DNA from 2 places in the Streptosporangium sp. NPDC002544 genome. Region 1 is predicted to be linked to the other one. Evidence: riboswitches for the same ligand, from Rfam matches in the RefSeq annotation. Region 1 holds a riboswitch; the other holds the start of a gene.
What was found. Region 1 has a riboswitch for glycine ahead of gcvT (glycine cleavage system aminomethyltransferase GcvT). Riboswitches for the same ligand answer to the same signal wherever they lie in the genome.
Positions count from the first base shown of each region.

Region 2: another riboswitch for glycine. It lies ahead of gcvP (aminomethyl-transferring glycine dehydrogenase); the one in region 1 lies ahead of gcvT (glycine cleavage system aminomethyltransferase GcvT).

Region 1 covers NZ_JBEOWJ010000024.1:146,349-150,759, reverse strand. Annotated here, with positions in the region: gene ABT061_RS31635 (FtsX-like permease family protein) at 1-73, opposite strand, end outside; gene ABT061_RS31630 (ABC transporter ATP-binding protein) at 70-780, opposite strand; gene ABT061_RS31625 (helix-turn-helix transcriptional regulator) at 846-1,433, shown strand; glycine riboswitch at 1,504-1,602, shown strand; glycine riboswitch at 1,605-1,689, shown strand; gene gcvT (glycine cleavage system aminomethyltransferase GcvT) at 1,730-2,821, shown strand; gene gcvH (glycine cleavage system protein GcvH) at 2,818-3,207, shown strand; gene ABT061_RS31610 (L-serine ammonia-lyase) at 3,278-4,411, shown strand, end outside.
Region 2 covers NZ_JBEOWJ010000044.1:29,622-34,032, forward strand. Annotated here, with positions in the region: gene ftsR (transcriptional regulator FtsR) at 1-83, shown strand, start outside; gene ABT061_RS42520 (bifunctional nuclease family protein) at 163-633, shown strand; gene ABT061_RS42525 (MerR family transcriptional regulator) at 778-1,398, shown strand; glycine riboswitch at 1,414-1,506, shown strand; gene gcvP (aminomethyl-transferring glycine dehydrogenase) at 1,677-4,411, shown strand, end outside.

The DNA.
Region 1 (4,411 bases):
CCACGATGCCGAGCAGGAGCACCAGTGCCCGGACGAGCCGGTGGCGAAGCTGGGCCCAGACCAGGCGGGTCATCCGAGCCGCCCGATCCGGCCGAGCACGTCCTGGGCGGGCGTCACCCGGTCGTCGCCGGTGATCCGGCCGTCACGCATCCGAACCACCCGATCGCACGCCGCCGCCACCTCGGGGTTGTGGGTGGCGACCAGCATGGTCATGCCGTACTCCTCCCGCAGGGAGAACAGCAGGTCCACGATCTCCTGGCCGGTGACGCTGTCGAGGTTGCCGGTGGGCTCGTCCGCCAGGAGCAGAGGCGGATGGGCGATCAGCGCCCGGGCGATCGCCACCCGCTGCTGCTGCCCGCCGGAGAGCTCGCCGGGCAGCGCCCGTTCCCGGTCGGCCAGCCCGACCGCGGCCAGCAGTTCCCTGGCGCGGGCCCGACGGTCGAAGCCCACCCTGCGCGGCAGCACGGGGGCGAGCACGTTGTCCAGCAGGCTCAGCGCCGGGAGCAGGTGGAAGCGCTGGAAGACGAAGCCCACCGCGCGCCGGTGCCGGTCGAGACCCCGGCGCCCGAGATCGTCGACGCGCTTCCCTCCGACGTGGATCTCGCCCCCGTCGGGGAGATCCATCGCACCGACAAGATGGAGGAGCGTGGACTTGCCCGCTCCCGAGGGCCCGGTGAACGCGACCGCCTGACCTGCCTCGACCTCCAGGCCGACCTCGTCGAGTGCCCTGGTGGAGCCGTGGACGCGGCTGACGCCTCGCAGGCTGACTTCAACGCTCATGACCGATACATTGTCACAATGTACGAGGGTCCGTGAAGTTCCTATCTTGTGACAATGTAGGAATCATGCCACTTAGCCATGCCGTGCTCACCCTGCTGGCCGACGGGCCCAGCCACGGCTACGAACTCAAGGCCCGGTTCGAGGCGGCGGTCGGCCCCCAGTGGGGCGGCCTCAACATCGGGCACCTGTACCAGATCCTGGACCGGCTGGTCAGGGACGGCCACGTGACCCGCAGCCACGTGACCCAGAGCGACCGCCCGGACAAGACGCTGTACCGGCTGACCGAGAGCGGCGCCGGTGAGCTGCGGGAGTGGGCGGGCGCTCCCTGGGTCCGCTCGTCGGGGTTCCGGGACGAACTGTTCCTCAAGCTGCTCGCGGCCACCCGGCTGGGCACGGACGCGCTCGGCTCGTTCGTGTCCGCTCAGCGCCAGGCCTACCTCTCGGACCTGGCGGCGCTGACACGCCTGCGCCGCGAACAGGACGACCCTCTGGTGTCCCTGCTCATCGACGCGGCCATCGCGCACACCAGAGCCGACCTGCAGATCGTCGACGGCGCCGAGGAGCGCCTGGCGGCGATGGCCACCGCCTGCGCGGACGTGCACACCGTAAGGCCCGAGGACGATGATCTCCGGGCACTGGGCGAGGGGGCCTGATCCCGGCCGGCAGGCGCGAGGGGATTTCGCTCGGCCGGTGCGGGCGGTTAGGCTGGCCTGCGACACCGATGAACCCCGCGCGGGAGAGTGTCCTGACATCCAGGCCAGGACCCCTGAAGGAGCAAGCCCTCCCCGCGAACCTCTCAAGGCAAAGGACCGTGCGGGTAGGTGCCTCTGGAAAGCAGGTCCCACGACCTCGCCGAAGGTGAAAGTCCGGTAAAACCCGGATGAAACTCTCAGGCACCAATGACAGAGGGGGAGGATGATCTCATCTGTCCCTTGTCTGAGGTGCGAACATGTCCCGACCTACGCCGCTGCGCGGCGTGCACGAGTCCCTCGGCGCGACGCTGACCGACTTCGCGGGCTGGCTGATGCCGCTCCGCTACGGCAGCGAGTCCGCCGAGCACAACGCGGTCCGCCAGGCGGCCGGCCTGTTCGACCTCTCCCACATGGGTGAGATCTTCGTGACCGGCCCGCAGGCCGCCGAGGCACTCGACTACGCGCTGGTCGGCCACCTCTCCGCGCTGGCGCCCGGCCGCGCCCGCTACACGATGATCGTCGACGCCGGGGGCGGCGTGCTGGACGACCTGATCGTCTACCGGCTGGCCCCCGAAGAGTTCATGGTCGTCGCCAACGCCTCCAACTACCCCCGGGTGGCCGCCGAGCTGACCGAGCGCGCCAAGGACTTCGACGCCGCGGTGCGGGACCGCTCCGAGGAGTACGCGCTGGTCGCCGTCCAGGGGCCGCGCTCGGTGGAGATCCTGAGCACTCTCACCGACGCCGACCTGGACGGGCTCGGGTACTACGCGGGCCTGCCCGCCGTGGTGGCCGGACACGAGGTCCTCGTCGCCCGCACCGGATACACCGGCGAGGACGGCTTCGAGCTGTTCGTCGCGGCCTCGGCGGCGGAACCCCTCTGGACCGCCCTCACCGAGGCGGGCGCGCCGCACGGGCTGGTCCCCGCCGGCCTGTCCGCGCGCGACACCCTCCGCCTGGAGGCGGGCATGCCGCTCTACGGCAACGAACTCTCCGCGGACCTCACTCCGTTCGACGCCGGGCTCGGCCGTGTGGTGAGGTTTGACAAGCCGGGCGACTTCGTCGGCCGGGCCGCCCTCGAACCGCTCAGGGACGTCCCGCCGGCCCGTCGTCTGGTCGGCCTGGTCGCGAGCGGCCGCAGGGTGCCCCGGCACGGGTATCCGGTGGTGGTCGCCGATGACGGCACGGTCGCCGGGGAGGTCACCAGCGGGGCGCCCTCCCAGACACTGGGCAGGCCCATCGCCATGGCCTACGTGGACAGCGGCCTGTCGTCAGGGCTGGCCGTCGACATCCGGGGCAGCCGCGAGCCGGTCGAGGTCGTCGAACTGCCTTTCTACAGGAGGAAAAAATGAGCAGCATTCCCGAGGACCTGCACTACACCAAGGAACACGAGTGGATCAGCGGCGTCGACGACGGCCTGACCCTCACCGTGGGCATCACCGCCTACGCCGCCGAGGCGCTGGGCGACGTGGTCTACGTGCAGGTACCCGAGGTCGGCGCGTCGATCGCCACCGGTGACGCCGTCGGCGAGGTCGAGTCGACCAAGTCGGTGAGTGACATCTTCGCACCGGTCACCGGCGAGGTCGTGGAGGTCAACCAGGCGGTCGTGGACGACCCCTCGCTGGTCAACAGCGACTCCTACGGCGACGGCTGGCTGTTCCGGGTACGTCTTGAGGGCTCCGCCGACGACCTGCTGTCGCCGGAGGAGTACACCGCGCTCACCTCGGGTGAGTCATAAGTTCGACGCCTCGCGTCGCGGTCACGCGCGTCCCCGGGCGCGCGTGACCGTCCACGCTGGAAGGATTCAGATGACGATCAGTGTCTTCGATCTCTTCAAGATCGGAATCGGCCCGTCCAGCTCGCACACCGGCGGCCCGATGGCCGCCGCCCACAAGTTCGCCCGGGGCCTGCACCGGGACGGGCTGCTGGAGAAGACCGCGCGGGTGAGCGCCATCCTGTACGGCTCGCTCGGGCTGACCGGCAAGGGCCACGGCAGCGACAAGGCGGTGCTGCTCGGCCTGTCGGGCGAGAAACCCGAGCTGGTCGACGTCGACACGGTCGACGAGCGGCTGGCCGCCATGCGCGCCTCGGGCACCGTCCGCCTGTACGGCTCCCACGAGATCCCCTTCGTCATCGGCGAGGACCTCGTCTTCGAACGCAAGATCTCGCTCCCCCACCACCCCAACGGCATGCGCTTCACCGCCCTGTCGGAGTCCGGCGAGACGCTGCGCGAGAAGGTCTACTACTCGGTGGGCGGCGGCTTCGTCGTCGATGAGAACGCCACCGGCGCCGACCGGATCAAACCCGACGACACGGTCCTGCCGCACCCCTTCACCACGGCCGCGGAGCTGCTCGCCCAGTGCGCGGAGACCGGGCTGTCGATCTCCGGGCTGATGCTGGAGAACGAGCGGGCGTTCGGCCGCACCGAGGCCGAGATCCGCGCCCAGCTGCTCGTCCTGTGGCAGGTCATGAGCGAGTGCGTGCGACGGGGCATCGGCAAGGAGGGCGTGCTGCCCGGCGGCCTGAAGGTCCGCCGCCGCGCCCACCAGCTCCACCGGCAGCTGCGGAGCGAGCCGGGAGAGAAGGACTCGCTGCAGACGATGGACTGGGTCTCGCTGTTCGCCCTCGCGGTCAACGAGGAGAACGCCGCCGGCGGCCGGATCGTCACCGCGCCCACCAACGGCGCCGCGGGCATCATCCCCGCCGTGCTCACCTACTACGACCGCTTCGTCCGCGAATCCGATGACGAGGGGGTGATCCGCTTCCTGCTGACCGCGGGGGCGATCGGCGTGCTGTTCAAGGAGAACGCCTCCATCTCCGGGGCCGAGGTGGGCTGCCAGGGTGAGGTCGGCTCCGCCTGCTCGATGGCCGCCGCCGGGCTCACCGAGGTGATGGGCGGCACCCCCGAGCAGGTCGAGAACGCCGCCGAGATCGGCATCGAG
Region 2 (4,411 bases), on a different contig from region 1:
CGGCGAGGGAGATCTCCGGTCTCCTGCTGGAATTGCACGCCTCGTTGCTGCGTTCCGGAGTCCGTGGGGCACTGGGCCGGTGAGAGCCTGACCAGGCACTCGTACCCCCACGAGTGTTACGTTGAACAAACCGGTCGGAATCCAGCGAAGACGGAGCAGCCCGTGTTGCAGATGGAGGTCGTGGGCGTTCGAGTTGAAATGCCCTCTAACCAGCCGATCGTCCTGCTGAAAGAGACGCATGGGGAGCGTTACCTACCTATCTGGATCGGCATGACGGAAGCCACGGCGATCGCCATGGCCCAGGCCGAGGAACCACCACCCCGGCCACTTACCCACGACCTGTTCCGGGACGTGCTCGAAGGGCTCGGAGTCAGGTTGAACACTGTCAACATCGTCGCTTTACGCGACGGCATCTTCTTCGCGGATCTCGTGTTCTCCAACGGGGTCGAGGTGAGCGCGCGCCCTTCCGACTCGATCGCCTTGGCACTTCGCACCGGTGCACGTATCTTCGCGAGTGAGGATGTGGTACGGGAGGCAGGGGTGATCATCCCTGACGACCAGGAGGACGAGGTGGAGAAGTTCAGGGAGTTCCTTGACACGATCACGCCCGAGGACTTCGGCCGCGCGGGGTAGGAATTTCGGTGCATTTACGCTTCACGACGCGCCGGGTGGGGTCGTTGACTGGACTTGGCCCCAGTCCTACGGTGCAAGTGAAACCTGCGGTCGTGCGTAAACCCCCAGATCAGGCCGTGGGATGAGAGAAAGCCGGAGGTCCGCGTGGCGGTCAGCAGCGGCGAGGGTAGAAACGCCGACCAGGATGACCCGGAACGGCGCCAGTCGGCACGTCAGCGCGCGGGTGAAGAGGGTCTGCTGTTCGACGGGCAACCGGTGAAAGTGCCCGCCGACATCGGCTACAGGGGGCCGACGGCCTGTTCGGCGGCAGGAATCACCTACCGGCAACTCGACTACTGGGCACGCACCGGCCTGGTCGAGCCCACCGTGAGAGCCGCCCACGGCTCCGGCTCCCAGCGGCTGTACGGCTTCCGTGACATTCTGGTCCTCAAGGTTGTCAAGCGCCTTCTCGACACCGGTGTCTCCCTCCAGCAGATCCGCATCGCCGTGCAGCACCTGCGGGAGCGGGGCGTCAACGACCTGGCCCAGATCACTCTGATGAGCGACGGGGTGAGCGTCTACGAGTGCACCTCGCCGGACGAGGTCATCGACCTGCTCCAGGGGGGCCAGGGAGTCTTCGGTATCGCGCTGGGACGGGTGTGGCAGGAGGTGGAGGGCTCTCTCGCGGATCTTCCCGGCGAACGCGCGGAGTCGGGCGGGGGCCCTTTAGGCGATCATCAGGCCGATGAGTTGGCCCGTCGTCGCAGAGCACGACGAACCGGGTAAACTCGGACTCGCCATTGACCCTGTGCGGGAGAGACCCCGACCGCGATCGGGGCGCCGAAGGAGCAACCTCCCCGGAATCTCTCAGGCACCCTGTACCGCACGGACGAGGCAACTCTGGAAAGCAGACGCGCCCGCCAGGTGCGTCTCACCGACGGTGCAAGCCTCCCGGCAAGGGCAGGTGAAGCTCTCAGGTAGCGACCACGTCGCGATGACAGAGGGGGAGAACCGGCATATGCCCGCGCCCAGCACCGGTCTCCACCCCGCCCGAGAGGCTTCTCATGACCGATCTGTCATCGCTCAGCGAACTCGCCCCTCCGCCGTTCGCGACCCGTCACATCGGGCCCGACGACGCCGACCAGACCCGCATGCTGGAGGCGGTCGGGTTCGCCTCCGTCGCCGACCTGGTCGCGGTGGCCGTGCCCGAGGCGATCCGCTCCTTCGCCCGGCTGGGTCTGCCCCCGGCGGCAGGGGAGTCCGAGGCCCTCGCCGAGCTGCGGGTCCTCGCCGGGCGTAACACCGTGCTCACCTCGATGATCGGCCTGGGCTACCACGACACGATCACCCCGGGTGTCATCCGCCGCAACCTCCTGGAGAACCCGGGCTGGTACACCGCGTACACGCCCTACCAGCCGGAGATCTCCCAGGGCCGGCTGGAGGCCCTGATCAACTTCCAGACCGTCGTCTCCGACCTGACCGCCCTCGACGTCGCGGGGGCCTCCCTGCTGGACGAGGCCACCGCCGCGGCCGAGGCGATGACCCTGGCCCGCCGCGCGGGCCGCACCTCGTCGAAGGTGTTCGTGGTCGACGCCGACGCGCTGCCGCAGACCAAGGCGGTGTTGCGCACCCGTGCCGAGCCGCTCGGCATCGAGCTGGTCGAGAGCGACTTCACCGGAGGGCTTCCCGACTGCTTCGGCGTGCTCGTGCAGTACCCCGGCGCCAGCGGCAGGATTCGCGACTTCCGCGCCATCGCCGACGCCGCCCACGCGTGCGGTGCCCAGGTGGTCGCCGCCGCCGACCTGCTCGCCCTCACCCTCCTGGCCGCGCCGGGCGAGCTCGGCGCCGACATCGCGGTCGGCTCCTCGCAGCGCTTCGGCGTCCCCCTCGGCTTCGGCGGTCCGCACGCCGCCTACATGGCGGTCCGTGACGGACTCCAGCGCCAGCTGCCCGGCCGCCTGGTCGGCGTCTCCCAGGATGTCGAGGGACGTCCCGCCTACCGGCTCGCGCTCCAGACCCGCGAGCAGCACATCCGCCGGGAGAAGGCCACCAGCAACATCTGCACCGCGCAGGTGCTGCTCGCCGTGATCGCCGGCATGTACGCCGTCTACCACGGCCCCGAGGGGCTGCGCAGGATCGGCCGCCGCATCCACCGGCACGCCGTCGTGCTCGCCGAGGGGCTGCGCCAGGGCGGTGTCGAGGTGGTCCACGACACCTTCTTCGACACCGTGCTCGCCCGCGTGCCCGGGCGTGCCGCCGGGGTCGTCGCCGCGGCCCGGGAGAACGGCGTCAACCTGCGCCTGGTCGACGCCGACCACGTGGGCGTCACCTGCGACGAGAGGACCGAGGTTCTCCATCTGGAGCAGGTCCTGGCCGCCTTCGAGGTCAGCGGCACCGTGCTGGCCGACCTGGACGCCGCCGCGCACGACGCGCTGCCAGGCGCGCTGGCGCGGGTCGGCGACTACCTCACCCATCCGGTCTTCCACAGCCACCGCTCCGAGACGGCCATGCTGCGCTACCTGCGCAGGCTCCAGGACAAGGACGTCGCGCTGGACCGGTCGATGATCCCGCTGGGCTCCTGCACCATGAAGCTCAACGCGACCACCGAGATGGAGCCGATCACCTGGCCGGAGTTCGCCGGGCTGCACCCGTACGCGCCGGAGGACCAGGCGGCGGGCTACGCCGAGCTGATCGGGGAGCTGGAGCGCTGGCTGGCCGAGGTCACCGGTTATGACGCCGTGTCGATCCAGCCGAACGCCGGCTCCCAGGGCGAGTTCGCCGGCCTCCTGGCGATCCGCGCCTACCACACGGCGCGTGGCGAGTCGGATCGTGACGTCTGCCTGATCCCCTCGTCCGCGCACGGTACCAACGCCGCCAGCGCCGTGATGGCCGGCATGCGCGTCGCCGTGGTCGCCTGCGACGACAACGGCAACGTGGACCTCGACGACCTCGTCGCGAAGATCGAAAAGCACCGCGACCGGCTTGCCGCGATCATGGTGACCTACCCGTCCACGCACGGCGTGTACGAGGAGACGATCGTCGATGTCTGCGAGCTGGTGCACGAGGCCGGCGGGCAGGTCTACGTCGACGGCGCCAACCTCAACGCGCTGGTCGGCCTGGCCAGGCCGGGCGAGTTCGGGGCGGACGTCTCCCACCTCAACCTGCACAAGACCTTCTGCATCCCGCACGGCGGCGGCGGCCCCGGTGTCGGCCCGGTCGCGGTCCGCGCCCACCTGGCCGACTACCTGCCCGGTCACCCGCTGCGCGGCGGCTCGGCGGTCGGCCCGGTCTCGGCCGCCCCGTACGGCTCCGCGGGCATCCTGCCCATCTCCTGGGCCTACATCCGGATGATGGGTGCCGACGGGCTGAAGGCGGCCACCGAGCAGGCCATCCTGTCGGCCAACTACCTGGCCCGCAGGCTCGATCCCCACTACCCGGTTCTCTACACCGGCCGCGGCGGCCTCGTCGCCCACGAGTGCATCATCGATCTGCGCCAGATCACCAAGGAGACCGGGGTGACGGTCGACGACGTGGCCAAGCGCCTCGTCGACTACGGTTTCCACGCGCCGACCATGTCCTTCCCGGTGGCCGGCACGCTGATGATCGAGCCGACCGAGAGCGAGGACCTGGCCGAGCTCGACCGGTTCTGCGAGGCCATGATCGCGATTCGCGGTGAGATCGAGAAGGTCGCCTCCGGCGCCTACGACAGGGGCGACAACCCGCTGCGCAACGCCCCGCACACGGCCGACAGCCTCGTCGCCGACGAGTGGGAGCACCCCTACACCCGCACCGAGGCGGC